DNA from 4 places in the Nonomuraea sp. MTCD27 genome. Region 4 is predicted to be linked to each of the others. Evidence: riboswitches for the same ligand, from Rfam matches in the RefSeq annotation. Region 4 holds a riboswitch; each other region holds the start of a gene.

Region 1 (7,182 bases), on a different contig from region 4:
GAACGTGTACGGCATCACGTCCGGCGGCACCTCGCCCTCCGCCTGCTCCATGACGAAGAACGGGGTGCCCAGCGGCTCGGGGTCAGGCTCGAACCAGAGGGCCAGGGGCGCTGGGATCCCAGCTTTTTCCCTGGCCAGCCGCATCATCTCGAACTGGGCCCGCAGATCGTAGGAAGGGAAGACCGGAACGGCCTCCGGCGCAGGTGCGAGCCTGGCCACGCAGCGCGAGGAGCTCCCACTCCACGTAGCGGTGAAGAAGAGGGTCTCGCTCGACAGGCCGTTGCCCGAGGGCCTGGACATCTCAGACACCGTGGCGTCTCCGCCGACCCGGCCGCGCAGCCAGGCGGTGGCGCGTCGACGCAGTTCTTCCAGGTCACGTGTGGAGGTGCGCATCTGCTCGGTCACCGTGGGTCTCCCGCCTGGACATCTGCCCTTCGACAGTCGTATACCGCCTAGCAAGCGCTTGTCCATACAGGAGTGGCCGTTACGGTCAGGTACGCAACAGCCGTACCCTTGTCTGAAAGGGCATGTCACGAAGGGACAAGTGGGATGAGTTCAGCGGGTGAAGGCCTGTCTCGCCCGCTTCCCGAGCAGGTGCGGCTCAATGTGGTCGATCTGGCCTCTCAAGTCCTCGGGACGATGCCCTCCACCTCCATACCGCCGCCCTTGCGCGGCATCGCCAAGTTCGACCCCCGCAAGCGCGCCAAGCTGGGCAGCGCGCCGATCGCGGCGCAGCTGGAGAACGACAAGAAGTTCCGCGAGCTGGTCGCCGAGTCGGTGGCGGCGGGCTGGCCGGAGCTCGTCACCTCGCTGGCCGAGGGCAACGTGCCGCCCGCCGCCGACCCGGTGCTCGTGGCCGCGGCGGCCTACCTCACCCGGCCGCCGGGCTGGGCGGAGATGATCGAAGCCGCCCGCACCGACCTGGAGCAGTCGGCGGTGGCGGCCGAGGGCTCGGAGCGCGAGGAGGCGGTCACCCGGCTGCGCGAGCAGCTCGCCGCGCAGAAGAGCGCCGCCAAGGAGGAGGCCGACCGGCTGCGCGAGCAGATCAAGGCGGCCCGCGCGGAGAACTCCGACCTGCGCCGCAAGCTGCACGAAGCCCGCGAGCGGGCCAAGGCCGCGGTGCGGCGGGCCGAGGAGATGGAGCACGCGGCGGAGGAGGCCAAGACGGCCGCCTCGGCCGCCGGCAGCGCCGGGGAGTCCGAGCTGCGGCGGCTGCGCGAGCGGCTGGCCGACGTGGAGAAGCAGCTGGAGGCCTCGCGCCGGGCCGCCCGCGAGGGCCGGAGCATCGAGGACGCGCGCGTCCGGGTGCTGCTCGACGCGCTGCAGGACGCCTCGGCCGGGCTGCGCCGCGAGCTGGCCCTGCCGACCACGATCAGCCGGCCCGCCGACTCGGTCGCGGCCGTCACCGGCGAGCGTCCCGGCGTGCGCGGGGTGCCCGCGCGTGCGCTGGCCGACGACGACCCGCAGCTCCTCGACCAGCTCCTGGCGCTGCCGCAGGTGCACCTGATCATCGACGGCTACAACGTCACCAAGACCGGCTACGGCACCCTCACCCTCGCCGACCAGCGCAACCGGCTCATGACCGCGCTGGGCGGGCTGGTGGCGCAGACCAGGGTCGAGGTCACCGTGGTGTTCGACGGGGCGGAGCTCAACGTCCCCGTGCAGGTGGTCGCGCCGCGCGGGGTGCGGGTGCTGTTCAGCGCGCCGGGGGAGATCGCCGACGACCTCATCCGCCAGCTCGTACGCGCCGAGCCGCCCGGCCGGGCCATCGCCGTGGTGTCGTCGGACCGCGAGGTCGCCGAGTCGGTCAGGCGCATGGGTGCCAGACCGGTTCCGTCAGGTCTGCTGCTGCGCAGACTGGGCCGCGCCTAGATTACGAATTGGTGCGTTTGGGGCAGACCCCACCCGCCACTTCTGTACTATTTCGCCCCAGATGTAATCCCTGGGAGGCGACACTGTGAGGTTTGGCCGGGTGCCGGTGGCCGCGGGTCTCGCGTTCGGGCTGGTGATGTGCCCGATGGGAGCGGCGATGGCTGATCCCAAACCCACTCTCGGCCAGGCCAAGGCCAAGCTCGAGAAGCTCAACGACAAGGCTGACAAGGTCGTCGACCGGTTCAACACGGCGAACGAGCGCTACAAGAAGGCCAAGAGCACCTTCACCAAGCTGAACGACAGCTACAAGCGCAAGCTGGAGACGGTCGCGGACCTGCGCGCGCAGGTGATCGGCATGGCCGTCGACAGCTACCAGCTCGGTGAGGACGTCACCTCCTGGCCCGGGATCATGACCTCGGACGACCCCCAGAGCACGCTGTCGGGGCTGGCCGTCGCGGGTCAGCTCGCGCAGGAGCGCGCGGAGAAGCTGGCGGCGTTCGACCGGGAGAACCGCGGGCTGAAGGTCGAGCGCGACAAGGCGCAGGAGGCCCTCGAGGAGGCGGACAAGGAGCGCGACGCGGTCGAGAAGGAGCGCTCGGAGATCCGCAAGCTGATCGTCGACCAGAAGAAGCTGCTGGACAAGCTGGGTGCCTACAACCCCGGCAACCCGAACAGCACGGGCATCAAGTACACGGGCCCGGCCTCGGGGAGCGCGGCGGCGGTGCTGCGGTTCGCGTACGCGCAGGTGGGCAAGCCGTACATCTACGGCGGGACGGGGCCGCGCGGGTACGACTGCTCGGGCCTGACCCAGGCGGCCTGGGCGGCGGCCGGCGTCACGCTGCCGCGTACGACGTGGCAGCAGTGGGCGTGGGGCGCGAGCCGCAAGGTGGACCTCGACTCCCTGCAGCCCGGTGACCTCATCTTCAGCGAGGGCCTGGGCCACGTCAGCATTTACGCGGGCAACGGGCAGATCGTCCACGCGCCGCAGACGGGCGACGTCGTGAAGGTCGTCGCGCTCTCCGCGTACGGCCGCTCCCTGGTCGGCGCGGTCCGCCCGTAACATTTTCGGCTCCCGCCCGACCGGATTTCGGCCTCACATCCGCTTCTACGATGCCACATAGTAGGTGGCGTCTGCCGGCGTGCGATCCGGGGCGGGAGCGTTCCCACGGCGCGAAACGGCCGTCAATTCCTGCGAAAAATGTGACAAACGCGACAAACGACGCCTGACAAGCGCGGGCTGTCAGAAGTGTGAGCAGGGTCACATTTGGATAACGGAACCTGGTGTTCCAGCAGGGGTTTCCTTCCTTACTGGCCCTGCTGTCTGATCTTTACAACCTGACTCCCGCTTTGCCGATCCTTGACCTTTCGGCGTAGCTTCTGGCGTCGTCGCGGTGAACAAGCCATGACACCGCGAACCCGCATCGGTCCCTCCCGATGCGAGACAGAAAAGAATCCGCCGGTCGTCCCCGATATCCCCAGATATCTGCATATCGCAATCAATCGGGGTGACGACCTGCCGAGTCCGTGCAGCCAGGAGGCACGGAGCCGGGGACCCAGCGATCCCACGTTTCCCCAGGGATCAGGGGTGAATCGGCGCGTCATCGCGCCGTAGGGCGACTTCCAGGCCCGAATCCGTCAGCTAACCCGGTAGGCGTTCGTGGAAGACACAAGGAGAAATCCTGTCTACCTCCCTGCAGAACCCCCGCCTGTCCCGCCTTGCCCTGAGCGGCGTAGCGCTCACGATGACCGTGACGGCCGGAGGTCTGATCCTCCCTGCCCCAACGGCTCAGGCGGCGACGACGAGCGAATCGGCCGCTGAGACGGCGAAGGCGGAGACCACCGCCAAGACGTCGACGTCGGCCACGGCAGCCCAGCGACGGGCGGCCAGGATCGCTCGGCAGAAAGCGAAGGCCCGCAAGGCCGTCGCCGTGGCCAAGGATCAGATCGGTGACCCGTACCGTTACGGTGGCACAGGACCTGGTTCGTTTGACTGCTCCGGACTCGTCCAGTTCGCCTGGAAGAGGGCCGGGGTGACGCTCCCGCGCGTGGCGAGCAGCCAGTTCGCCCGCATCAAGAGCAGGATCTCCTGGCGGAACCTCCAGCCGGGTGACCTGATGTTCTTCAGCGGGCTCGGCCACGTGGGCATGTACGTCGGCAAGGGCAAGATGATCCACTCGCCACGGACAGGCGAACGGGTGCGCATCGACAAGCTGGGCGGATGGCGTAAGTCGTCATTCGTCGGCGCGGTCCGTCCCGGCATGTGAAGAAGCCCCGTCCGGATTCCTGGAGACCTTCCTGGATTCGGGCGGGGCTCTCGCGCGTCCGCGGGAGCACTCATGTGGTGGGGCTACGATCGGGCATCGTGTCCGAGCAGGTGAGCCGACGAGCCGCGGTGGCCGGCCTGCTGCTCCTCGCCCTCGCCGGTGGCCCCGAACCCCCGGTCCTCCCCTCGGGGATCCTCGACCTGTGGCCCGGCGGCCGCACGGTCGTCCGGCGCGGCGGCCGGTCCGTTGTCGTCGCCCATGTTGGTCATGTCAGCTATGTCGGTCAGGTCGGTCAGGGTCGGGTCGGCCAGGGCGGTCAGGGCGCGGGCTCGCTCGACGAGATGGCGCGGCTCGCCGATCGGGCCGGGCTGCGGGTCTCGGCCGTGCTCGGCAGGCCGGTACGCCCCCTGGTCGTCGTCCCTGACTCCGCCCGCGAGGCCGCCCGGCTGGCCGGCGTGGAGCGGCTGGACGGCCTGGCCGCGGTGGCCGACCGCGGGCGGGTGATCGTCGTACCCGAGCTCTTCGCCACCCTCAATCCCACCGGCAGGGACGTGGTGCTCGCCCACGAGCTCACCCACGTCGCCGCCGGCACCGACCACCTCCCCGTCTGGCTCTACGAGGGCTTCGCCGACTACGTCGGCTACCGCGACGCCGGGCTCCCCGTGGCGACGGCCGCCGCCGAGCTGGCCGCCGAGGTCCGCGCCGGGCGCCTGCCGAACGCTTTGCCGGCACCTGCGGCTTTCGCGGCCGACGGGCGGGCCCCCGACCGGCTGGCGCGGGCTTACCAGGAGGCCTGGCTGGCGTGTCGCTTCCTGGCTGACCGGTTCGGTGAAGGGACCCTGGTGAGGCTCTACCGTGAAGCTCAGGCGGCCGGCCTCGACCGGGCACTCGCCTCACTGGGGCTCTCCGTCGCCACGCTGACGGCACGGTGGCGCGAATACGTGCGGGATCAGCTCGTGTGAAGGGGAGGCAGATGAGCGAACGGCAGGACGAGGACGACGCGGCACGGCAGGACGAGCCCCCGGACGGCGCACCGGACGGCGCGATGGCCGCCGTGGCCGCCGGGCAGCCGGGCGCCGGGCAGCCGGGCGCCGGGCCGCCGGAGGGTGCGGCCACGGCGGCGGGGACGGCCGGACACGGCGGCGGGGCGGCCGCCGGGGAACTGGCCAGTGAGGCGGCGGGTGAGGCGGCCAGTGGGGCGGCTCGTGGGGCGGCTCGTGGGGCGGCTCGTGGGGCGGCTCCTGAGACGGTCCTCCAGGGTGCCGGAGAGGCGGTGCCGGGCGAGCCTGGGGCCCGGACCCGAGCCGGAGCCCGAGCGTGGACACGAGACGGTGGGGAGACGCCCGTGAACGGAGGGCCGCCCGCCGGGGAGAGCGGGCTGAGGCGGCAGGCCGCCGTCGCGCTGGTGCTCCTCGGCGTCGTGATCCTGGCGGTGACCGCCTTCACCACTCCGTGGCACGTGCTGACCGGCGGGCCGCCCGATCCGGCCCGCGACTTCACCGCCGCCCAGATCGCCAGGGCGGAGGCGTTCGACGCGGCCACGAGCCTGCCGAGCTACCTGTCGCTCGCGCTCACGATCGTCTTCGCCGGGCTCCTGCTCGCCACCCCGCTCGGGGCCAGGGCGGTGGGGTGGCTCAAGGGCCCCTGGTGGCTGCGGGTGATCCTCGGCGTCGTGGTCATCACCGCGATCGTCGAGCTGGTCAGGTGGCCGCTGGGCGTCTGGTTCGAGACGATCATGCGCGACTACGGCCTGTCCACCCAGGACTGGGCCGGCTGGGCGGGCGACCGGCTGAAGAACCTGGGCGTGGAGGTGTTCCTGCTCTGCGTGATGCTGACGGCCCTGGTGGCGCTGGCCCGCAAGGTGCGGCGGTGGTGGATCCCCGCCGCGGTGGGGGCGTTCGCGCTGACGGTGGTGGCGTCGTTCGTGTACCCGGTGGTGTTCGAGCCGATGTTCAACGACTTCACCTCCATGCCGCAGGGCGCGCTGCGGACGAAGCTGCTCGACATGGCCGAGCGGGACGGCGTGCCGGTCGAGGACGTGCTGGTGGCCGACGCCTCGCGCAGGACGACGGCGCTCAACGCGTACGTGTCCGGCTTCGGCGCCACGCGCCGCATCGTCGTCTACGACACGCTGCTCCGGGCCCCGCAGCCGGAGGTCGAGCTGGTCGTGGCGCACGAGCTGGGCCACGCCAAGTACGACGACGTGCTCCACGGCACGCTCATCGGCGGCCTGGGCGCCGGGCTGGGCGCGATCGCGCTGTTCCTCGTCTTCACCCCGGTCCGGCGGCGCACCGGTGTCACCTCGATCACCGATCCGCGGGCGGTCTGCGCGCTGGTGGGGCTCGCAACCGTCGGCTCGCTGCTCGTCGGCCCGTTCCAGAACGTGGTCAGCCGGCACATCGAGGCCCGGGCCGACGTCCACGCGCTCGACCTGACGAAGGATCCCGCCACGTTCATCGCCATGCAGAAACGCCTGGCAGTGACCAATATTTCCGACTTGTCGCCTAATGCGGTGGAATATGTGCTCTATGCCTCCCATCCCTCCAGCCCCGAGCGCATCGCCATGGCCCGCTCATGGGCCGAGCTGAACGGCGTACCCGTACCGTGACCGACCCCGCGGCCGGGCCCAGAGTGGTCTTCGTGACGAACGACTTCCCGCCCCGACCGGGCGGCATCCAGTCGTTCGTGCACGGGCTCGCGCTGCGCACGCCCGGCGTGGCCGTCTACGCCCCCGCCTGGCCGGGGTGCGCGGAGTTCGACCGGCGCCAGCCGTACCGGATCGTGCGGCACCCGACGCGGCTCATGCTGCCCACCCCGGCCGTCGCGCGGACGGCGGCCGGGCTGGTGGCCGAGCACGGCGCGGACACCGTGGTGTTCGGCGCGGCGGCGCCGCTCGGCCTGCTCGCGCCGCGCCTGCGCCGGGCGGGCGCGCGCAGGGTGGTGATGCTCACCCACGGCCACGAGGCGTCGTGGGCGAGCGCGCCGGGCTTCCGCTCGGTGCTGCGCAGGATCGGCCGGCACGCCGACGTGGTGACGTACCTGGGGG
Region 2 (7,182 bases), on a different contig from region 4:
GCCTGCGGTACGACAACTGCGGCTGGTTCGGCAGCGACGTGTACACCGACCTGTCCGCGTACACCCATCTCGTCGTCCGGATCAAGGGCGCGGCAGGGGGCGAGCAGGCCCACTTCCACCTCGGCCTCGGCGGGGTGACCAAGGCGTTCGGCGACTTCACGCTCGACGGCGGCGGCCGTCCGGCCATCACCACCGCGTACAAGGACATCAGGCTTCCGATGTCCGCGAACGGGATCAACCGCGCGTCCCCCGGACAGCTCGCGATGGGCTTCTGGTACGGCGGCAACAGCACCGTCACCATCGACTCACTCACCTTCGAGTGACTCACCGGGAGGCCGGGATCGGGCTGCCGCTCCCGGCCTTCCGGCAGCCCCGACCGTCTCAGCGGGCCGGCGCACCGTTCGCGGCGACGCGCTGCCCGGCCCCGCCCCGGCCTCGCTCGCCACCGCCGCCCTGCTCTTCGTCGCGGCGGCGAGTCGTCCTGCGGCACACGTCCTGCGGCGCTTGCTCTGCGGTGCTTGCTCTGCGGCGCGTGCCCTCCCGGGCGGCAGGGCGGCCGGGAGGGCACGCGCCGGTCAGGCGGCGTGCCTGCCCAGGTCGCGCAGCTGGCCGGGGGTCAGCGCGGAGACGTTCTGATCGATGGGGGAGTCGGTGTACTGGTGGATGGTCCAGGACTTCCAGTCGGCGGGCGGGGTGAGCGCGCCCTTGGCCCGGCTGTAGTGAGCGACCCACAGGGGATATTCGGCCAGGCCCTTGCCGTACGTGTCGGCGAAGTTCCAGCCGCTGTAGAACATCGGGGTGATCCCGGTCCTGGCCTTCACGTGTGACAGCCACGCCTTGGCCCACGCGTTCACCTGGGCGACGGACCTGTCGTCGGTCGTCTCCAGGTCCAGGACCAGCAGGTCCCCGGCCTTGGCGGGCTGGGCGTTCACCACGGACAGGAAGTGCTCGGCCTCGGCGATGGGGTCGTTGCCGGGGTGCCCGAAGTGGTACGCGCCGCGCACGATGCCCTTGTCGCCCAGCTCACGCCAGTGCCGGGCGAACGAGGCGTCGCGGAAGCCGGTGCCCTCGGTGGCCTTGATGATGCCGAACTGGGCGGGGCTGGCGGCCCAGTCGTACTGGGGCTCGTAGTTGGAGATGTCCAGGCCGTACGTGAGCTGCTGGGTCCTGTGCTGGGTCGCCTGCACGGTGGTGCCGTGACCGGTGGGCGAGGCGAGCACCGTACCGGTCGCGCCGGTGACGGCGGTGGTCGCGGCCAGGATCACGCCTCCGACGGCCAGCGCGAAGAGCTCGGCGGGGCGGCGGTTCCTGACGATCGCGGCAAGCTGAGGCTTGAGCATGGGGATGTCGACTCCTTCTTCCATGCCGCCTACCGGGTTAGCTGACGGGTTCGGGACTGGAAGTCGCCCCTACGGGCGCGGCTCGGGCCGGCGTCCGATTCACCCCGAAGAGTGGATCCCCGGCTCCGCGGGGTCGCGGATTCGGCGGGCGCGGCGGACCGCGCCCAGTAAAGGTACAGATCTCCCTAAAGTGGGAGCAAGTATGGCAAAGCGAAGCCCCATGTTCGTCGGCGGGAACGAGCCCGAAAAGCCGCGCCGGCAAGGGTTTCCGGGGCTGGGTAAAGTTTCCGGCGCCGCCCTGGTCGCCGGTCCGGAACGGCTGTGACTTGTGATACTCGTGATGCGACCTCTTTTGCCCTCCTAAACCCCGTCCACCATGCTGCTTGGGTAAAGAATTGTGTCGCGATCGCCTATGTCACAGGGGATCCTGTTGCCTTTCCCAGGGCCCGGCTTGCATCTTTCTATGCGATTCGCTTACCTTTGAGGACTCAAGGCGTACGACCTGCCGACAAGCACTTGTCGCGTGACGCCGTTCATTTGTCGAGACCGCGTCTCACCAGCACGGACGTGCAGGGATGTGTGACGCGGCCCGCCGAATCCGTGAATGCAGCGGAACCGGGGACCCACCTTTTTTTCCGGGGTGAATCGGCGCGCTCTGATCCGAGCGCTCCGTAGGGCACTTCCACGCCCGAACCCGTCAGCTAACCCGGTAGGCGGCATGGAAGCGAGGAGCAATCCAAGTAATGGCCAAGTACACCCTTTCCCGTGCCCTGAAGCCCGCGAGCCTCACCCGGTTCGCCGTCGGGGCGGCCGTGGCGGCCGGTGCCGTTCTCGCCGCCGGTCCGGCCTTCGCCGCCGACGACTCCCAGGCGCAGAAGTCCGCGGGTCAGGTGTCCGCGCAGTCGGTGCTGAAGGTCGCCGAGTCGCAGATCGGCGTGGCCGAGAACGCCGCGGGCGGTGGCACCCCGTTCCACAGCTGGTACATGTCCTCGCCCCGGGCGCAGGAGACCATCACCCGTGATGGCGGGAGTGTGCGGGCCTACGCCAACGCTCCGTGGTGCGCCATGTTCGTCTCCTGGGTCGGCGAGAAGGCCGGCGTCCGCCCCAGCATGGGCTGGGACGCCTACACCGTCACCTATGCCAAGTGGTTCCAGACCAACCAGCACTGGGGCACGACCGCCAAGCCCGGCGCCGTCGTCTTCTTCGACTGGAACGGCAAGAGCACCACGGGCATCGACCACGTGGGCCTGGTCAAGCAGGACAACGGCAACGGCACGATCACCACGATCGAGGGCAACACCGGCAACGGCAAGGTCGAGCAGCGCATCCGGCCCAAGTCCCAGGTCGTCGGCTACGGCTACCCCCAGTACAAGGCCTGATCCCAGGCAGGCCGCACGCTCCTTGCCAGGTGCGATGGTCAAGGGACAACGGGTGGTGCAGGAGAGATCCTGCGCCACCCGTTGTGTTCGCTCCGGGAGAGCGGGCTACGCGTGCTGCCGATACCAGTCGAGCGTCGCGGCCACGCCCGCCGGGTGCGGGGTGACGTCGACCGGTCCGAACGCCTTCCGGAAGGCCGAGTCGTCGGAGACGAACGGCCGGTCCCGCTGGTACCAGGTCTCCCCGAACTCGCGGACCATGGGGTGGAACAGCCCGACGAGGCGCTGCATCCCCCGCCCGAGCCCGGCGCTCTTCGGCGTGCCGCCGGCCGCGGCCCACACGAGGTCGAGGAAGGCGCGGCCGGTGATGGGCTCGGCGGCGGGCAGGTGCCAGGCGCGCCCGTCCGCCTCGGCGCGCTCGCCGAGGGTGACCAACCCGGCGGCGGTGTCGGGCAGGTAGGCGATGGTGTGCGGCTGGTCGAGGTCGCCGACCCAGCGGGCGGTCTTGCCGGCCAGGGCGGCGGCGAAGACGGTCGGGCCGATGACGGTGTTGACGCCTCCGGGGCCGTAGTAGTCGGAGGCCCGTCCGAGGGTGGCGCGGATGCGCCCGGCCCGGTGGGCGTCGAGGATCAGGTCGTCGACCTCGATGCGGGCGCGGCCTTTGGGATTGGTGGCGGCGTACGGCAGGTCTTCGGTCATGGGGCCGGTCACGGGGCCGTAGACGTACAGGTTGTCGGCCATGACCAGCTTCGCACCGGCGGCCTCCACCCCGGCGAGGACCGTCCTGGTGAAATCGGGGAACTCCGCGGCCCAGCTTGCGTAGTTCGGTTGCGCGCACTGGTACACCACGGCGGCACCCTGGCAGGCGGCGATGGCGCCCTCGGTGGTGGTGACGTCGGCCCGCAGCTCGTGGGGGCCGGGGTTCGCGCTCCGGCTGACGGCGCGGACCCGGTGGCCCCGGGCGGTGAGCTCGGCGACGACGGCCGAGCCGATCGCGCCGGTCGCGCCAAGGACGACATGCAGGTCGGACATGGTGCTGGTCCCTTCCGAAGGGGTTTCAAACCGTTGTTATATAACAACGTTATGATAAGCTGGCCACTATGGCAAGACCGAGAAAGCGCGACCACCAGGAGCTTCGCCATGAGCTCGTCGACGCCGCCGGCCGGCTCCTGGCCTCCGAGGGCCCGGCCGCGCTGACCACCCGCCGCGTCGCACAGCAGGCAGGCGTGTCCACCATGGCCGTCTACCAGCTCTTCGGCGACAAGGCGGGCCTCGTCCGCGAGATGTTCCTGGCCGGCTTCGAGCGTCTGGCCCAGGCGTTCGAAGCCGTGCCCCGCACCGAGGACCCGGTCGCCGACCTCCTCGCGCTCGGCCACGCCTACCGCGCCAACGCCCTGGCCAACCCCCACCTCTACGAGCTCATGTTCGGCCGGCCGATCCCCGGGTTCCAGCCCGACGCCGAGGCCGCCGCCCGGATCCAGCCCACCTTCGACACCCTCATCGCCGCCGTCGCCCGCTGCGTGCGGGAAGGCGCCTTCGCCCCCGCCGAGCCCCACGACCTCGCCGTCCGGCTCAACGCCCTGGCGCACGGGCTGTGCAGCCTCGACCTGCGCGGCGCCCTCGGCGACCCCGACGAGTCCCTCCGTCACTGGACCGACGCCTTCGCCACCATGGTGCGCGGCCTCCGCGAGCGGTAGGGCAGACTCCTACCCGTGGACGCGACGGTACGGAAGATCATCGATGACCTGAACGAGACCGCGGCCCGGCACGACGCCGCCCAGCAGGACAGGCTGGACCGGTGGCGGGTGCTGGAGCCCGACGCCGGGGAGTTCCTCTGGTTCCTGGCCCAGAGCATCGACGCGCGCGACATCGTGGAGATCGGCACCTCCCGCGGCGTGTCCACGCTGTGGCTGGCCGACGCGGCCCGCTCCGCAGGCGGTCACGTCCTCAGCCTCGACACCGACGCCGAGGCCCAGGCCCACGCCCGGCGCACGACTGCCGAGGCGGGCTTGGCCGACCATGTGGAGTTCCGGGTCGCCGACGGCGGCGCCGTCCTCGCGGACCTGCCCGACGGGGCGGTGGACCTGCTCTTCCTCGACGCCGAACGCCCCGAGTACCCGTCCTGGTGGCCCCATCCGTATCGCGTCCTGCGCCGGGGCGGCATCCTCGTGGCCGACAACGCCCTGTCCCACCCCGAGGAGATCGCCCCCCTGCACGACCTGCTCCGGCAGGAGCCCGGCCTGACGGTCACCACGATCAACGTCGGCAAGGGCGAACTGGTCGCGCTACGACGCTGAGGGGCGCCGCGTACGTCCGCCCGCGCGTCAGAGGGCCAGCGCGGTCATGAAGGCCATGCTGGCCGCCATTCCGGCCGAGCACGCGTTCTGGCTGAGCGTCCTGCGGTCCGGGCTCCGCCCGGGGAGAAGGTGGATGAGCCGGGCGCAGGTCCAGGCCACTCCGATGACCAGGGCCACCGCGGTCAGCGCTCCGCCCCCGTGGGAGTGCGCCGGTGAGGAGGTGCCGGCGGGCGTGGGGTCGTCGAACGCCGTCAGCACCAGGAGGAGGGACATGACCACGAAGTCCTGGATGTGGTGACCGGTTTCCGCGCGGCGCGAGGGTGAGCCGCAGAGCCAGCCGGCGGTCAGCAGGGCGAGCACCCCGGCGGGGAGGAACAGGCCGCCCAGGTGCCCGAGCGCCATGCCGAGCGCCATGACGACGTGCGGCCATCTCCTGGCGGGCCGGGCGAAGGGCAGCAGCGCCGGGGCCAGGGCCAGGGCGCAGCCGACCGATATCCCCACCGTGTGGAGGATGGCATGCATCAGGAGGTCTCGCCCAAGAGGTACGCGCGGGTGTCCATGATGCACTCCTTGCCGTCGTCGCGTGATTACACCCCTCTGGACAGGACAGGTCGGCGAGCTGTGACAGGAATGCGCTCCCCGGGTGACCCCGACGCGTCCGAGGAGGGCCGCCGCGAGCGTGGCGGCGGCCCTCCTCGTGCTCGGTGGCTTCCTGAGGTTCAGCGGTTGACGGCGCAGGCGTCCCGGTTGAGGGAGAACCGGCTCGGCAGGGACGCGTCGCCCGTGTGGCGGGCGAGGTAGCCCATGGTGACGCTGCCGCCGGGGGCGATGGCGCCGTTGTGGGTGGCGTTGACGGCGGTGATCATGTCACCGCTCTGGGTGAGGTCGGTGTTCCAGTCCGAGATGACGCTCTGCCCCCGGGCGAGGGGGAACCTCAGCGTCCAGCCGTTGATCGGCGTGCTGCCGGTGTTGGTGATGGTGAGGTCGACGGTCATCCCGCCACCCCAGGTCTGCGTGGTGTACGCGATCCGGCAGGTCGGTTTGGCGTGTTCGAACGTGATGCGGTGCAGGCCGCCGGGAAGGTCGTTGACGACGTAGAGCTCGCCCTCCGGCGTGGCGCCGAACGCGGTGACCTGCGTGGGCGTCTGGCCGATCTCGGCCTGGTCGTAGCCGCCGGCGCCGTTCGCGCGCAGCGCCCACACGGTGGAGTAGCAGTAGTCGGTGGCGATGTAGGTGCCGCCGACCAGGTGGGCGAACTGCTCGCCGTGGTACACCTGCCCGCCGATGACCGCGCAGCCGCCGGTGTGCGGGGAGTAGGTGAAGACCGGCTTGGTGTACGCGGCGCCGGAGCGGCACTGGGCCTGGTCGAACACCTCGAGCCCTTCGTAGCAGGACCAGCCGAGGTTCGCGCCGGCCTGCCGCCCGGCCGGGATGTGGTTGATCTCCTCCCACCTGCCCTGCCCGACGTCGGCGATCCACAGCGAGCCGTCCGCGGGGTCGACGGAGAAGCGCCAGGGGTTGCGCCCGCCGTACATCCAGATCTCTTCCCGGGCGCCCGCCACGCCGACGAACGGGTTGTCCTCCGGTACGCAGTAGGCCAGGTCGCCGCAGCTCCGGCTCACGTCCACGCGCAGGATCTTGCCCAGCAGGGTGTCCAGGCGCTGCCCGCTGTCGAGGGGGTCCCCGGCGCCGCCGCCGTCGCCGATGCTCATGTACAGGTTGCCGTCGGTGCCGAAGGTGATCTGGCCGCCGTTGTGGTTGTCGAACTCGGCGTGCTCCTGGGAGAGCAGCGGTTCGAGGCGGGCCTCGTCCAGCCGGTACCGGGCCAGGGTCACCGCGCCGTCCGGCAGCGCGGTGTAGGCGAGGTACAGGTCCTGGCTCTCGGCGAAGTCGGGCGCGAGGGTCATGCCGAGCAGCCCCCGCTCGTTGCCGGATTCGTCCACCGACGCGGTGATGTCGATGATCGGGGTCTGCCCGAGGCCGGTGTCCGGGTGGTAGACGCGTACGGTCCCGCGCTTCTCGGTGATGAACAGCCTGTTCGTGCCGTCGTCGGGTGCGGCGATGGCGGTGGGGCGGCGTAGCCCGAAGGCGACCTGGGTGCTGGTCGCGTTGATCTCTTCCAGCGGCACCTGGGCCGAGTTGGCCACGACGGATGGGGAGGTCGCGGCG
Region 3 (7,182 bases), on a different contig from region 4:
TCGCGCCGCGCTTGTCGAACCGCCTGGCCAGCCGCACCCACAGCGGCATCGTCAGCAGGATCGGGCCGACGAGCGCGGCGAAGAGCGTCTGCGTGGCCCCGGCCGACCCGAGCGTGTACGTCGCGAAGTACGGCGCCGCGGCCAGCATCATGCTGACGGCCAGCATCTGCGTGCAGGCCAGCACCGTCAGCCAGAGGAACGGCGGGTTGCCCCTGATCGCGGCGAGCTGCTCACGCCACCCGCCGCGATCCGGCTCGGGGGCGCCGGTCATGGGGGCGCGGGCCGTGCCGAAGAACGAGCCGAGCATGGCCAGCAGCAGGATGACCGCGATCGTCAGCGCCATCACCCGGTAGCTGCCCAGCGTGCCGTCCTCGCCCTCGCCGGTGGCGATGGCCGGCGCGAGCACGCCGCTGATGGCGGTGGCCACGCCGATGAACACCATCCGCCACTGCAGCAGCGACGTGCGCTCGTGGTAGTCGTGCGTCATCTCGCCGGGCATCGCCTTGTACGGCACCTCGAACAGCGCGTACGCCGTCGCCGTCGCCAGGAAGCACACGCCCACGTACGCGGCGGCCGCGTAGCCCGTCAGCGGCGGGCCGGCGAACACCAGGAAGAACGCGATCGGCAACGTGCAGGCGCCCGCCAGCATCCACGGCCGCCGCGGACCCATGCGCGAGCGGGTCCGGTCCGACCACCGCCCCACCAGGGGGTTGATCACCAGGTCCCACACCTTGGGCGCGGTGACCACCACCCCGGCCAGCCACGCGGGCACGGCCAGGAAGTTCGTCATGTAGTACAGGAGGAGCAGTCCGGGCACGGCGTTGACCGTGGCCGTGCAGAACGAGCCCACCCCGTAGCCGACCCGCACGCCCCTGGGGACGGTGGTCGCGGGCACCGCCGGTGCGATCATGCCCTCATTGAAGCGGAGCGAGGGCTTGTTCGGGAGGGCCCACTTTCGCGGGCCCTCCCTCAGTCGCTGACGTTCGCGCAGACCACGTGGGCGCCGATCTCGATCATCCGCCGCTCGCTGCGCGCGTCCGCCACCCTGGCCATGAGGATCGGCGCCCCGGAGGCGGCGAACTGCGGCAGCCGGGCGCGTACCAGGCGGTGCAGGTCGCGTACGACGTCCTCGGCGGCCGACATGTGCACCTTCACGTGCAGCATGATCCCCGGCGCCCCGGAGGCCGTGCGGGCCTCGGAGATCCAGACGTGGTGCACGAGCGGGAAGTCCATGAGCAGGTACGCGATCGCCTGCCGCAGCGCGGGCAGGATCGGATGCGTGCACCGCCGGTAGCCCGGGTCCACCTGCTGCATCGGCCCCGACAGATGCGGCCTGGGCGCGGGCACCCAGGGGAACGTGGGAGCCTCCGGAGCCGGGGGAGCCACCTGGGCCAGCGCGGCACCGCGCGACACGGTGGCCATCGCCCCCGTCGCGTAGGCGGCGGGCACCGCCCCCGACAGGACGGGCGTGGGCCCCGTGCGCGTCGTGGTGAGGAAGCGCTGCAGATCGTCGATCGGCACGGCCGCGGCGGCTGGTCCGGCCGCGTCGATCACGATCTCGCGCACCCCGGTGACGCGCTGGATGTCCAGGATGGTGTCGGCGTCGCAGGCCGACAGGGAATGGCTGCCGCGGTGCCTGGCATAGGTAGCGGGGCCGGTGTATCCGAGCAGCACCCGGTCACCGGCCTGGGTCGTCCCCAGGACGACGGAACGATCTGGTCGCACTGCCACCAGGACTCCACCGTCGGCAAGAGCGCCCAGCAGGCGGTGCGGCGTGCCATGCTGAGCGAGCACGTCGGCAAGCGCAGGATTCCCGATGCTCATATGACGAACCATAGGTAGTCGGCCACGGCTTATCAGGCTAATGGCGAATAAATCTCCCGATCAAGACAAAGATGTGCGCAGAGTGGATGAGTTTGCCGAGCGCTGGGTACGGCGGTCCTCGTCTCACATCGTGAGTCCCTCGTGAACGCGTTCACAAGCGCCGGATAGACTCAGTGGGACCGCCGGGGGGATCCGTGGACGTGTCCCCCCCAAGCCCGCCGTGCCTTAAGGATCCACACCAGTGAACAAGCCCGTCGTTCTGGTCGCAGAGGAGCTGTCCGAGGCTGGCCTCGCCGTACTCGGAGCTGATTTCGAGGTCCGCCACACCGACGGCGCCGACCGTTCCCAGCTGCTGCCCGCCCTCGCCGAGGTGGACGCGCTGATCGTCCGCTCGGCCACGCAGGTCGACGCCGAGGCCATCGCCGCGGCGCCCAAGCTGCGCGTGGTCGCGCGCGCCGGCGTCGGCCTCGACAACGTCGACGTCGAGGCGGCCACCAAGGCCGGTGTCATGGTCGTCAACGCGCCGACCTCCAACATCACCAGCGCCGCCGAGCAGACCATCGCCCTCATCCTGGCCAGCGCCCGCAACACGGCCCAGGCCCACGCCGCGCTGAAGAACGGGGAGTGGAAGCGCTCCAAGTACACCGGTGTCGAGCTCGACGAGAAGGTCGTCGGCATCCTGGGCCTGGGCAAGATCGGCCAGCTCGTGGCGCAGCGGCTGCAGCCGTTCGGCGTCGAGCTGATCGCCTACGACCCCTACCTGCCGCCGGCCCGCGCCGCGCAGATGGGCGTCAAGCTGCTCAGCCTCGAAGAGGTGCTCAAGCAGGCCGACTTCATCACCGTTCACCTGCCCAAGTCCAAGGAGACGCTCGGGCTCATCGGCGACCGGGAGCTGCACCAGGTCAAGCCGTCCGTCCGGATCGTCAACGTCGCGCGCGGCGGGATCGTGGACGAGGGCGCGCTCTACTCGGCGATCAAGGAGGGCCGGGTCGCGGGAGCCGGCCTGGACGTGTTCGCCAAGGAGCCGTGCACCGACAGCCCGCTGTTCGAGCTGGACCAGGTCGTCGCCACGCCGCACCTGGGCGCCTCCACGCACGAGGCCCAGGAGAAGGCCGGCACCCAGGTCGCGCGGAGCGTGAAGCTGGCGCTGGCGGGCGAGTTCGTGCCCGACGCCGTCAACGTCCAGGGCGGGGCGGTCGCCGAGGACGTCAAGCCGGGCCTGCCGCTGGCCGAGAAGCTCGGCCGGGTCTTCACCGCGCTGGCCGGCGAGGTCGCCACCAAGCTCGACGTCGAGGTGCGCGGCGAGATCGCCTCCCAGGACGTGCGGGTGATCGAGCTGGCCGCCCTCAAGGGCGTGTTCGCCGACGTGATCGAGGAGCAGGTCACCTACGTCAACGCCCCGCTGCTGGCCAAGGACCGCGGCATCACCGTCGAGCTGGTGACCAGCTCCGAGAGCCCCGACTGGCGCAACGTGGTGACCGTGCGCGGCGTGCTCGCCGACGGCCGTACGGTCTCGGTCTCCGGCACGCTCTCCGGGCCGCGCCAGATCACCAAGATCGTCGAGGTCAACGGCTACGAGATGGAGATCGAGCCGACGGCCCACCTGTGCTTCTACACCTACACCGACCGTCCCGGCATCGTCGGCGTGGTGGGCAGGCTGCTCGGCGAGCACAACATCAACATCGCCTCGATGCAGGTGGCCCGTGACGTCAAGGGCGGCAAGGCGCTCATCGCGCTGACCGTCGACTCCGCCATCCCCGCCGAGGTCGTCGAGCAGATCGGGGCCGAGATCGGCGCCGAGAGCGGCCGTTCGGTGGACCTGGAGGACTGACCTCCCACACCGGCCGGGGGCCGTCACCCGTCTTGGGTGACGGCCCCCTTGCGTCTCACGATGCGAGATAGTAGGACATCCAAGCAGCATGCTCGGGTACTGTGACGGGTAATGCGCCAGGTTCTCGTACTCATTACCTGCCGCGGCGGGGCCTGTTAGGGCAGGTCGACGACCCGCCGCGGAGAGCGGCGTTGGCGTCGGCCACTAAGTCCCTTCGTCCGGTCCGTGACCCGGACCACGAGATCAGGCCCGGTCGGATTCGCGACCGGAGTCCGGCTTCCCCCTTCAGGAATTCTGGAACGCGCCCGCGAGAAGAGATGAATCCCATGTACGAGATGTATGCCTGGAACCGTGCCGAAGACCACGACGACGAGGCGGCCGAGGCCGTCCAGACCGCGCTGGACCGCCGCGACAACGGCGGCGCCCCTCAGAACTCCAGCCGGTAGAACACGGCCGTCCGCCTCATCGCCGGCAGGGCGCCGACGATCCAGGCCGAGATGCGGTGCGTGATCGACAGGCGGTCGAATCCGTCGAGGTCGAACGCGCTCACCGCCACAGGCCCGGCCCGGGAAGCGCTCCACGATCGCCCGCGGCAGCGCGGCGCCCTCGGCCGGGTCGAGGTAGTAGAGCAGGCCCTCGGTGACCACCAGCGCGGGAGCGTCGCCGGGGACCCGCTCCAGCCACGCCAGATCGGTGACCGATGACCCGATCGTGGCGTGGCCTGCGCGCCCGGGGAACAGCCTGTCGCGCAGCTCGATGACCTCCGAGTAGCCCACGTCGTACCAGCTGACCGACGGCGGCTGAGCGCCACGGCCTGGCGCCGCCGGGTCCGATGCCCGTCCCGGTGAAGTCGTGGTCGATCCGCCGCCACGCTACGCCTGGGACAGGGGGTACGGACACCTGCCGTTGTGGATACGGAGAGTGCTGGTAGCGTCGCGCTGCGTATCCATTCCATGAGGAGGTTCCCCCCATGCACGCTTCCCTGACCGCGATCCGCCGCGCCGTCGCCGTCGCCGTCCCCGCGCTGGCCACCGCGGCCCTGCTCGCCGCTCCCGCCCACGCGCAGGCGGCCGAGCTGACCATCACCAAGTACCACGGTGGTGTGGCCCAGCGCTGGGTCCTGATCTGCGACCCGGACGACGGTAACCACCCCGACCCGTTCGCCGCCTGCGACAGGCTGCGCGAGATCGGCGGTGACCTCGACCAGATCCGGTTCCGCCCGGACGTCCCGTGCCCGCGGATCTTCGACCCCGTCGATGTCCAGATCCACGGTCATTTCCACGGCGAGCCGCTGGACCTCGCCGAGCAGTACCCGAACCCCTGCTTCGTGGAGCGCCTGGCCGCCCCGATCGTGCCCTGACGACCTGGAAGAGAGCCCCTGAGGCGACCTGAAAGAGAGCGGCCCCGGGCTCGCGGGGCCGCTCTCGGCTTCTCAGAGGGTGGCGGTGAGCGTGGCCGGGGCGGAGGACCGGCGCTGCTTCAGCACCTCGGTCCACTGGCGCACGCCCTTGGGATCCGGCCGGACCGCTCCCACGAACGCCTGTCTGCGCCAGGTCGAAAGCTTCTCCTCCTTCACGACGTCGCCCGTGCGCGGCGCATGCACCATGTAGCCGGGCTTCGAGATCATCCCCACGTGACCCAGGTTGCTGAAGAACACCAGGTCACCGGGCTCTAGATCGTTCCATGCGATTTTCCTGGAAAATGCCCCGTACTGTTCGCGGGCGGTGCGCGGCAGTTCGATGCCCGCGGCTTCGTAGGACCTGAGCATGAGCCCGGAGCAGTCGTACCCGCTCCTGCTGGTCCCGCCCCAGACGTACGGGGTGCCGCGTTTGTCCATGGCGTAGTCGAGGGCGATCTTCCAGGCGGGCGTGGGGGCCTGCGCCTCCTGGATGCGCTTGATCTCGGCGCCGGTCAGGGTGGTGGTGTCTTTGTCCGTGGTGGCCCGGGGTCCGTCGGTGGCGGCCTGGGCGGCTGGGGTGGCCAGGATGAGCCCGGCGACACCGGCCGCCAGGGCAATGGCGATGCGAGACAGAACACTGTCCTTCCATGCGGCCGACCGGGTTAGCTGACGGGCTCGGGCCTGGAAGACGGCCCTACGGCGGTGCCGATTCGCCCCTGGGGGAAAGTTGGGTCCCCGGCTCCACGCAGCGGCTGCGTGGATTAGGCCAGACGGACTCTAACGAAACGGTCAAAAGGTCGCAAATGCCTCAAAACCGGACGTCCGAAAAATGAGATGATGTGTTCGTCAGACGAGACGAGCCGGTAAGGTACCGCCCATGGAGTCGCGTAACATCCGCTTGGCCGTCATCCCCGGGGATGGCATCGGCACCGAGGTCGTGGCCGAAGGACTCAAGGTCCTGGAGGCCGTAGGCACGAAGATCGAGCCCACGCACTACGACCTGGGCGCCGCACGCTATCACCGCACCGGCGAGACGCTGCCGGACGCGGTGCTCGACGAGCTGCGCGGCTACGACGCGATCCTGCTCGGCGCCATCGGCGACCCCAGCGTGCCGCCGGGCGTCCTTGAGCGCGACCTGCTGCTGCGGCTCCGGTTCGAGTTCGACCACTACGTCAACCTGCGGCCGGTCAAGCTGTTCCCCGGGGTCGAGACCCCGCTGGCCGACACGCCCGCCGAGGACATCGACATGATCGTCGTCCGCGAGGGCACCGAGGGCCTCTACGCCGGCACCGGTGGCACCATGCGGCGCGGCACGCCGCACGAGATCGCCACCCAGGAGTCGCTCAACACCGCCCACGGTGTCGAGCGCGTGGTGCGTTACGCGTTCGAGAAGGCCAAGTCGCGGCCGCGCAGGAAGCTGACCCTCGTCCACAAGACCAACGTCCTCACCTACGCCGGCGACCTGTGGCAGCGCACGGTCAACCGGGTGGCCGAGGAATACCCCGAGGTCACCACCGACTACAGCCACATCGACGCGGCCTCGATGTTCTTCGTCACCCAGCCGGAGCGCTTCGACGTGGTCGTCACCGACAACCTGTTCGGCGACATCATCACCGACCTCGGCGCGGCCGTCGCGGGCGGCATCGGCCTGGCCGCCAGCGGCAACATCAACCCTGAGCGGACCACGCCCAGCATGTTCGAGCCGGTCCACGGCAGCGCGCCCGACATCGCCGGCCAGGGCAAGGCCGACCCCACCGCGACCATCCTGTCCGTCGCCATGCTCCTCGACCACCTGGGCCTGCACGCCGAGGCGGCCAGGGTCGAGCAGGCGGTCGCCGACGACATCGTGGAGCGCCTCGCCGGCTGGGCCGGCCGCACCACGACCGAGATCGGCGACGACATCACCGCGCGAGTATCCGGCTAGGACCGCCTAGCCCCGAAACAGCGCCTGGCGGTCCGAGAGGACTCGCCAGGCGCTTTTTCGCGTCCGCGTTCCGGTCGTGGAATGGGCTTATCACCCCCATTGGCCGCTTGCCATCCCATATGGCGAGACAATAGGAAGTACGGACTGCCCTCCCGGCCACGGCCGCTCACCGCCACCGGCTCGCAGATCCGCAGACAGTGGGCA
Region 4 (7,182 bases):
TTCGCGAACTTGTCCGCGAAGGTCAGGTGCAGCGGCTTGTCCCAGAGCTGCGATGCACCATTGAGGGCGTAGATCACAGCGGCGAGCAGGGGGCCGAGCAGAGGCACCCAGTAGAGGATGTAGCCGCCCACCGTCACGAGCGCCCGCTTGAGCGACACGTCGGTCGGCAGGCCCTCCGGCTGCACGTGCCCGCCGATCTGGACGACCTTGATGCCCATCACCATCTTGCCGACCGTCTGGCCCTTCATCTTGACCAGGAGGAAGTCGTAGGCGACGTAGATCAGGGTCGCGACGATCGAGACCACGAGGTAGTACAAAAGCCCGAAGGTGAGGCCGCTGGTGATCCCGGTGATGGAGCTGTAGGAGGGATAGAGCGGGGTGAGGACCAACTGCACCAGGAACAGCACGATGCCGAAGATGACACCGTCGATGATCCTGGCCACCAGCCGCTGCCACCACTCCGCCAGCGGCGCCGGCGCCCCGGGCGGCTGGACGCCGACCGGCTGGCCGTAGGGCTGGCCGTAACCGGGCTGCTGCCCGTAACCGCCCTGGCCGTAAGCCTGGGGCTGCTGCCCGTAGGCCTGGCCGTACTGCTGCTGGTCGCCGTACTGCTGCTGGCCGTAGCCGGGCTGGGCGTAGCCGGGTTGGGACTGCTGCTGCTGCCCGTAACCCTGCTGCTGACCGTAGTCAGGCTGGGACTGGGGCTGCTGGCCGTAGCCCTGCTGCTGACCGTAACCCTGCTGACCGTAGTCGGGCTGGGACGGCTGCTGCTGTCCATAGCCCTGCTGGCCGTAACCCTGCTGCTGACCGTACTGCGGCTGCTGGCCCGACTGCGGCTGCTGGCCGTAGCCCTGCTGCTGGCCGTAGTCAGGCTGGGACGGTTGCTGGCCGTAGCCCTGCTGGCCATAGTCGGGCTGGGACGGCTGGGACGGCTGGGACGGCTGTTGCTGCTGGCCGTAACCCTGCTGGCCGTAGTCGGGCTGGGACGGCTGCTGCTGCCCGTAGCCCTGCTGGCCGTAACCCTGCTGCTGACCGTACTGCGGCTGCTGGCCCGACTGCGGCTGCTGACCGTAGCCCTGCTGCTGGCCGTAGCCCTGCTGACCGTAGTCGGGCTGGGCCGGCTGTTGCTGCTGACCGTAGCCCTGCTGCTGGTCATAGCCCTGCTGGCCGTAGCCGGGCTGGGACGGCTGTTGCTGTCCGTAGCCCTGCTGGCCATATTGCGGCTGCTGCTGGCCGTAGCCCTGCTGCTGGCCGTACTGAGGTTGCTGGCCGTAGCCCTGCTGCTGGCCATAGCCTTGCTGGCCGTACTGGGGCTGCTGCCCGTAGGCATCGTCCGCCCGGTAGCCGACCACAGTGACGTCGGGATCGGGCTCGCCGGGGTGGCGGCCCGTGTTCTGCTGCCCGTAGGGGGTGGCAGGCGCAGAATTTTCGCCGGATTCGTCCTGTGGATACGGCGGCTGTCCGGTGCTCACCGTGTCACCTCGCTTCGAGTGCGCATGTGGCACGTGTCAGGACACATGCCTGTGCTGCCCAACGTATCGACATAGGTATCAACAATCACCTTTCCATCTGGTCAAGGTCCGCGTCACCCGATGTCAGATGGAGCAGCATGCGGGTGTTGCCCAGGGTGTTCGGTTTGACGTGTTCCAGGTCGAGGAACTCCGCCACACCCTCGTCGTACGAGGCCAGCAGTTCGGCGTACACCTCAGGGGAGACCGGTGTGCCCTGAATCGGGCGAAAGCCATGCCTCGCGAAGAAGTCGACCTCAAAAGTCAGGCAGAATACACGCCGCAGACCCAGATCCTTCGCCTGCTGTATGAGAGCTGAGACGATCCGATGGCCGACGCCCATCCCCCGGCACTCGGGGTCCACGGCAACGGTGCGGACCTCGGCGAGGTCCTCCCAGAGCACGTGGAGTGCGCCGCAGCCGACCACCTGTCCGCCCAGCTCGGCCACCCAGAACTCCTGTACGTCCTCGTACAGGGTCACCGTGGCCTTCTCCAGGAGCCGCGGTCCCGCGCCCGCGTAGGTGTCCACCAGGCGCCTGACCGTCCGCACGTCGGGCGTGCGGGCACGCCGGACCACCACCGCGGTCTCGGGCACTGTCAGTTCGGCCACCTGCTCCATGGCTCTCCAGAGTACAGATGTCATTACGGCTCAGCCCTAACTCCCATCTCTGGGCTCATCCTGTTACATCCCGTTGCCATGCGGGCACGCACCCCGCGGATCTCTGCATTCGGCCCCATCGACGGCAAACAGGACATAAAGTCGGTTCTGCACGAGCGTGCACGAGATCACCTTGTGACCCTTCGGTTGTGAAACCTCTACAGACTCGGCAGTTCTGGTTGAGCACGAACCCGGAGTGCATTAGTGTCCTGCGACGATGTTCCCCGCGTATCGCGACGAGGGGGACACGCCCAATCCCCGCGAGGGGAGCCGGGGACCCGCCGGTGGCGTCACCCGACGCCACCACTGGGGTGAATCCGAATCATTCGGTAGGGCTGCTCCGGCCCGAACCCGTCAGCTAACCCGGTAGGCGTCTATGAGAGGAGCTGGTTGGTGGAGCTCACGCTCAACCGTGGGGGGAAGGCGGCGGGCAAGCACGCCCGCCCTCCGGAACGGGCCCGGCGACCGCGCCGCTTCGGTGTGGTAAGTGTCACAATCGCCGCGCTGCTGATAGCCATCCCCGTCGGTTCGGCGTCCGCGGACCCCAAACCGTCGCTCCAGGACCTGGCCAAGCAGGTCGAGAAGATGCACACGGAGATCGAGACGCTGTCCGAGGAGTACAACGGCCAGCGGGAGAAGCTCAAGACCGCCAAGAAGGCCTCCGAGGCCGCGCAGAAGACGCTGGCGACCAGTGAGGCCGATCTCGAGGCCAAGCGCGCCAAGGCCGCCCTGCTAGCCGAGAACGCCTACATCACCGGCGGCCTGGGCAAGGCGCTGGCGTTCGCCACCTCCGAGGATCCCGACACCTTCCTCGACCGCGCCGCCACCACGTACGTGCTCGAACAGCAGCAGGGCGAGGAGGTCAACCAGGTCGCCAGGGCCAGGGAGGCCGCCGAGCGCGCCAGGGCCGGCGCCAAGACGCGCATCGAGGAGGTCCAGGAGCTCGTCTCCGAGCTCGACACCAAGCGCGACAAGATCACCAAGCTGGTCACCAAGGTCGAGAGCAACCTGTTCCAGCGGGCGCTGGGCGAGGCCGGCCGGCCCGGCACGCGGGCGGTGCGCGTGAACCTGCCGATCATCGGCGGCGGCAAGGCGGCGCAGGCCGCCCGGTGGGCGCTCACGCAGCAGCTCAAGCCGTACGTCTGGGGCGCAGAAGGCCCGAACTCCTACGACTGCTCGGGCCTGGTCATGGCGGCCTACCAGCAGGTGGGCATCTCCCTGCCGCACTACACGGGCAGCCAGTGGACCGCCGGCAGGCACATCTCCCGCGAGGAGCTGCGGCCGGGTGACCTGGTCTTCTTCTACAACGACCTGCACCACGTGGGCATCTACCTCGGCGGCGGCATGATGGTGCACGCGCCGCAGACCGGTGACGTCGTCCGCATCGCCTCGATCGCCCGGCGGCCGTTCGCCGGCGCCGTCCGCATCGCCGACTGAGCCCCGGGCACCGCCCGCCGCTAGATCAACTGGCGGCGGGCAGCCCAGGCCACCGCCTCGATCGCCGTGGCCACGCCGATGCGGTCGCAGATGCCCCGCAACCTCCGGCGTACCGTCCGCCCGCTGATATCCAGTCGTCTCCCCACCCGGTCGACCGTGACCCCCTTGGCCAGCTCCGCCAGCAACGCAAGGTCCGCATGGCTCAGCTCAACACCTTCAGTGAGCACATCCATCGGGAGCCCTCCCCCCCAACAGCAGAACTTGGACCGATCGACCCGGCCAAAGTTGCTCCTCGCAGACGGTAAACGCATCCTGGAAAGGTCGTCAAGCATGACAATCTCCACCCTTGACGAGCACTATTGACATGATCCGAAATATGTGACGTACTCGCGATATGTCGGCACCGATCGTCGCCCGATGAGTGATCTCGTCGAGCCTTCCCCAGCTCCGGATCCGGCGTCGATGAGCGCGGCGGACGTCCTGGGTTTCGACCCGTTCGACAAAGGGTTCCTGCGCGATCCGTACGCCCGTTATCGCGAGATGAGCGCGCGCGGGCCTCTCTTCCGCACGCGCGGCGGGCTGCTCGTCGCCACCACCCACGAGCTCTGTACGGTGCTGCTGCGCGACCCGCGTTTCGGCCGCGGCTCCGCCGAGGCGAACCGGAACAACCCAGGTCAGCCCGTCGAATCGTTCCTGTGGCTGGACCCGCCCGACCACACCAGGCTGCGTGCCCTGGTGAGCAGGGCCTTCACCCCGCGCATGCTGGAACGGCTGCGCCCGCGGATCGAGGCGATCACCGCCGAGCTGGTCGCCGGGTTGCCCGAGGAGGCCGATCTCGTGTCCGGCCTGGCGTACCCGCTGCCGGTCATGGTCATCAGCGAGATGCTCGGGGTGCCTCCGGAGGACGAGGAGCGCTTCCGCGGCTGGAGCGAGATCCTGGCTCGCGGCCTTGACCCGATGCTTACAGACGACCTCGTATCGGAAACCGGGCGCGCCAGAAGGGAGTTTCGCGACTACTTCCGCGAGCTCTCCGCGATCCGGCGCGAGCGCCCCGGGGACGACCTCCTGAGCGCCCTGACGCAAGTACGGGAGCTGACCGAGGGCGAGCTGCTGGCCACCTGCGTGCTGCTGCTCGTGGCCGGGCACGAGACCACCGTCAACCTCATCGGCAACGGGGTGCTGCACCTGGCCCGGCACGGCCTGCTGGCGCACGCCGCGGAGCGGCCCAAGCAGGTGGTCGAGGAGGTGCTCAGGTACGACCCGCCGGTCCAGCTCACCTCCAGGCTCGCGATGGAGGACGTGGAGCTGGCCGGCGTGCCGGTGCCCAAGGGCACCCTCGTGATGGCGGTGATAGGCGCGGCCAATCGCGACCCGGCGGCCTTTCCCGATCCCGACCGCTTCGACGTCACCCGGGAGCCCGGGCGGCACCTCGCGTTCGGGCTCGGCATCCACTTCTGCCTCGGCGCCACGCTGGCCAGGATGGAGGGCGAGATCGCGCTGTCCGCCCTGGCCGCGGCGGCGCCCAAGCTGGAGCTGGCCGACCCGGCGCCGCCGTACAAGGAGAACGTGGTGCTACGCGGCCTGGCCGCGCTGCCGGTGCGCCTGCCCCGGCCCTAGTGGGTGGGCTTGACCAGCGGGAACAGGATGGTCTCGCGGATGTTGCGGCCGGTGAAGGCCATGATCATCCGGTCGATGCCCGCCCCCATGCCACCCGTCGGCGGCATCGCGTATTCGAGCGACTGCAGGAAGTCCTCGTCGAGCTGCATCGCCTCCAGGTCGCCCCCGGCGGCCAGGAGGGACTGCTCGACCAGGCGGCGGCGCTGCTCGATCGGGTCGTTGAGCTCGGAGTAGCCGGTGCCCAGCTCGGTGCCGAAGCCGATGAGGTCCCACTTCTCCGTCAGCAGCGGGTCGTCGCGGTGGGTGCGGGCCAGCGGCGAGGTCTCCAGCGGGTAGTCCATGACGAACGTGGGCTGGACGAGCGTGTGCTCGACGAGCGCCTCGAACAGCTCCTGCACGAGCTTGCCCGAGCCCCACTTCGGGTCCCAGTGGATCTCGCGATGGTCGGCCAGCTTGCGGAGCTCCTCCAGGGTGGTGGAGGTGGTGATGTGCTCGCCCACGGCCTGCGAGACCGCGTCGTAGAGGGTGACGCGGGGCCACTCGGCGATGCCGAGGTCGATCTCGGTGCCCTCGTGCACGACCACAGAGGTGCCCAGGGCGGCCATGACGGCCTTCTGGTACATCCGCTGGGTCAGGTCCGCGATGCCGTTGTAGTCGAGGTAGGTGCCGTAGGCCTCGACCATGGTGAACTCGGGGTTGTGCGTGGAGTCCGCGCCCTCGTTACGGAAGTTGCGGTTGATCTCGAAGACCTTCTCGATGCCGCCGACCACGAGCCGCTTGAGGTAGAGCTCGATCGCGATGCGGAGGTAGAGCTCCATGTCGTAGGCGTTGATGTGGGTCTTGAACGGCCGGGCCGTGGCGCCGCCGTGGATCGGCTGCAGCATCGGCGTCTCGACCTCGAGGTAGCCCTCCTCGTGCCAGAAGTCGCGCACCGCGCGCACCGTGGCGCTGCGGACCCGCGCCATCTTCCTGGCCTCGTCGTTGACGATGAGGTCGACGTAACGCTGGCGCACTCGCGCCTCGGGGTCGGTGAGGCCGACGTGCTTCTCCGGCAGCGGGCGCAGGCACTTGGCGGTGATCTCCCAGCTCTCGGCCAGGATCGACAGCTCGCCCCGGCGGGAGGTGATGACCTCGCCGCGCACGCCCACGTGGTCGCCCAGGTCGACGTCGCGCTTCCAGCGGGCCAGGGACTCCTCGCCCACCTTGTCGAGCGAGATCATGACCTGCAGGTCGGCGCCGCCGTCGCGGAGCGTGGCGAAGCAGAGCTTGCCGCCCACGCGGTTGAGCATGACGCGCCCCGCGACCGCGACCGTGTCGCCGGTGGCGGTGTCGGGCTCCAGGCCCTGGTATTTCTCCCTGACCTCGGCGTTGGTCGCCGTGCGTGGGAAATTCACCGGGTAAGGATCGACGCCCTCGCTGCGAAGGCGGTCGAGCTTCTCCCTCCGGATGCGCATCTGCTCGGGAAGTTCGTCGCTCACAACATCAAAGGGTAGGGGATATGGCGAACTGCAAGGGCTCGTCGGTTCTCTGCAGGACCGCTGCAAGAGCCCTCGCCTATCAATATCTCACGAGCTCAGGGGGGAGCCGGCAGGGAGCCGGCCCAGGGGAGCTCAAGGAGAGAAGATGTTGAAGAAGATCGCGACCGGTTTCCTCGCTGTCGCCGCGACCACCGCCGTGGCCCTGTCGCTTCCGTCGGCCGCCAGCGCCACCACGTCGGACCACGACGACTACTCCGAGTACTGGGGCCCGGTCTACTCCAAGTACCACCTGGCCAAGGCCGAGGGCCGGGTCAGCGTCGACTGGGACCACCAGGGCGACTCCAACGAGGTCTCGGTCAGAGGCCGCCTGTACGACCTGGACAACCGCTCCTACGGCCAGGGTGGCAAGTGCGCCTTCGTGAAGTTCGAGGCCAGCGACTTCGACCACGACTGGTCCCCGGTCTACTACAAGAAGTACTGCGGC

Evidence for each region. Region 4 has a riboswitch for cyclic di-AMP ahead of ACBJ59_RS14550 (NlpC/P60 family protein). Riboswitches for the same ligand answer to the same signal wherever they lie in the genome.
Region 1: it holds a riboswitch for cyclic di-AMP, as region 4 does, so the genes downstream of both, ACBJ59_RS05890 (C40 family peptidase) here and ACBJ59_RS14550 (NlpC/P60 family protein) in region 4, are expected to answer to the same signal.
Region 2: it holds a riboswitch for cyclic di-AMP, as region 4 does, so the genes downstream of both, ACBJ59_RS43630 (glycoside hydrolase family 25 protein) here and ACBJ59_RS14550 (NlpC/P60 family protein) in region 4, are expected to answer to the same signal.
Region 3: it holds a riboswitch for cyclic di-AMP, as region 4 does, so the genes downstream of both, ACBJ59_RS18315 (C40 family peptidase) here and ACBJ59_RS14550 (NlpC/P60 family protein) in region 4, are expected to answer to the same signal.

The regions. Positions count from the first base shown of each region.
Region 1 is NZ_JBGNUW010000002.1:296,055-303,236, forward strand. It holds gene ACBJ59_RS05875 (phosphotransferase family protein) at 1-405, opposite strand, end outside; gene ACBJ59_RS05880 (NYN domain-containing protein) at 550-1,872, shown strand; gene ACBJ59_RS05885 (NlpC/P60 family protein) at 2,030-2,932, shown strand; cyclic di-AMP (ydaO/yuaA leader) riboswitch at 3,377-3,541, shown strand; gene ACBJ59_RS05890 (C40 family peptidase) at 3,615-4,136, shown strand; gene ACBJ59_RS05895 (hypothetical protein) at 4,235-5,098, shown strand; gene ACBJ59_RS05900 (M48 family metallopeptidase) at 5,110-6,744, shown strand; gene ACBJ59_RS05905 (glycosyltransferase family 4 protein) at 6,711-7,182, shown strand, end outside.
Region 2 is NZ_JBGNUW010000019.1:36,271-43,452, forward strand. It holds gene ACBJ59_RS43625 (fibronectin type III domain-containing protein) at 1-323, shown strand, start outside; gene ACBJ59_RS43630 (glycoside hydrolase family 25 protein) at 576-1,340, opposite strand; cyclic di-AMP (ydaO/yuaA leader) riboswitch at 1,353-1,497, opposite strand; cyclic di-AMP (ydaO/yuaA leader) riboswitch at 1,921-2,071, shown strand; gene ACBJ59_RS43635 (CHAP domain-containing protein) at 2,084-2,719, shown strand; gene ACBJ59_RS43640 (NAD-dependent epimerase/dehydratase family protein) at 2,825-3,748, opposite strand; gene ACBJ59_RS43645 (TetR/AcrR family transcriptional regulator) at 3,817-4,413, shown strand; gene ACBJ59_RS43650 (O-methyltransferase) at 4,429-5,013, shown strand; gene ACBJ59_RS43655 (hypothetical protein) at 5,041-5,514, opposite strand; gene ACBJ59_RS43660 (PQQ-dependent sugar dehydrogenase) at 5,733-7,182, opposite strand, start outside.
Region 3 is NZ_JBGNUW010000005.1:524,667-531,848, reverse strand. It holds gene ACBJ59_RS18340 (MFS transporter) at 1-910, opposite strand, end outside; gene ACBJ59_RS18335 (hypothetical protein) at 970-1,824, opposite strand; gene serA (phosphoglycerate dehydrogenase) at 2,066-3,655, shown strand; gene ACBJ59_RS18325 (hypothetical protein) at 4,083-4,205, opposite strand; gene ACBJ59_RS18320 (SSI family serine proteinase inhibitor) at 4,626-5,015, shown strand; gene ACBJ59_RS18315 (C40 family peptidase) at 5,088-5,492, opposite strand; cyclic di-AMP (ydaO/yuaA leader) riboswitch at 5,691-5,832, opposite strand; gene ACBJ59_RS18310 (3-isopropylmalate dehydrogenase) at 5,932-6,978, shown strand.
Region 4 is NZ_JBGNUW010000004.1:492,934-500,115, reverse strand. It holds gene ACBJ59_RS14560 (RDD family protein) at 1-1,472, opposite strand, end outside; gene ACBJ59_RS14555 (amino-acid N-acetyltransferase) at 1,558-2,127, opposite strand; cyclic di-AMP (ydaO/yuaA leader) riboswitch at 2,405-2,554, shown strand; gene ACBJ59_RS14550 (NlpC/P60 family protein) at 2,560-3,603, shown strand; gene ACBJ59_RS14545 (LuxR C-terminal-related transcriptional regulator) at 3,624-3,836, opposite strand; gene ACBJ59_RS14540 (cytochrome P450) at 4,021-5,220, shown strand; gene lysX (bifunctional lysylphosphatidylglycerol synthetase/lysine--tRNA ligase LysX) at 5,217-6,698, opposite strand; gene ACBJ59_RS14530 (hypothetical protein) at 6,844-7,182, shown strand, end outside.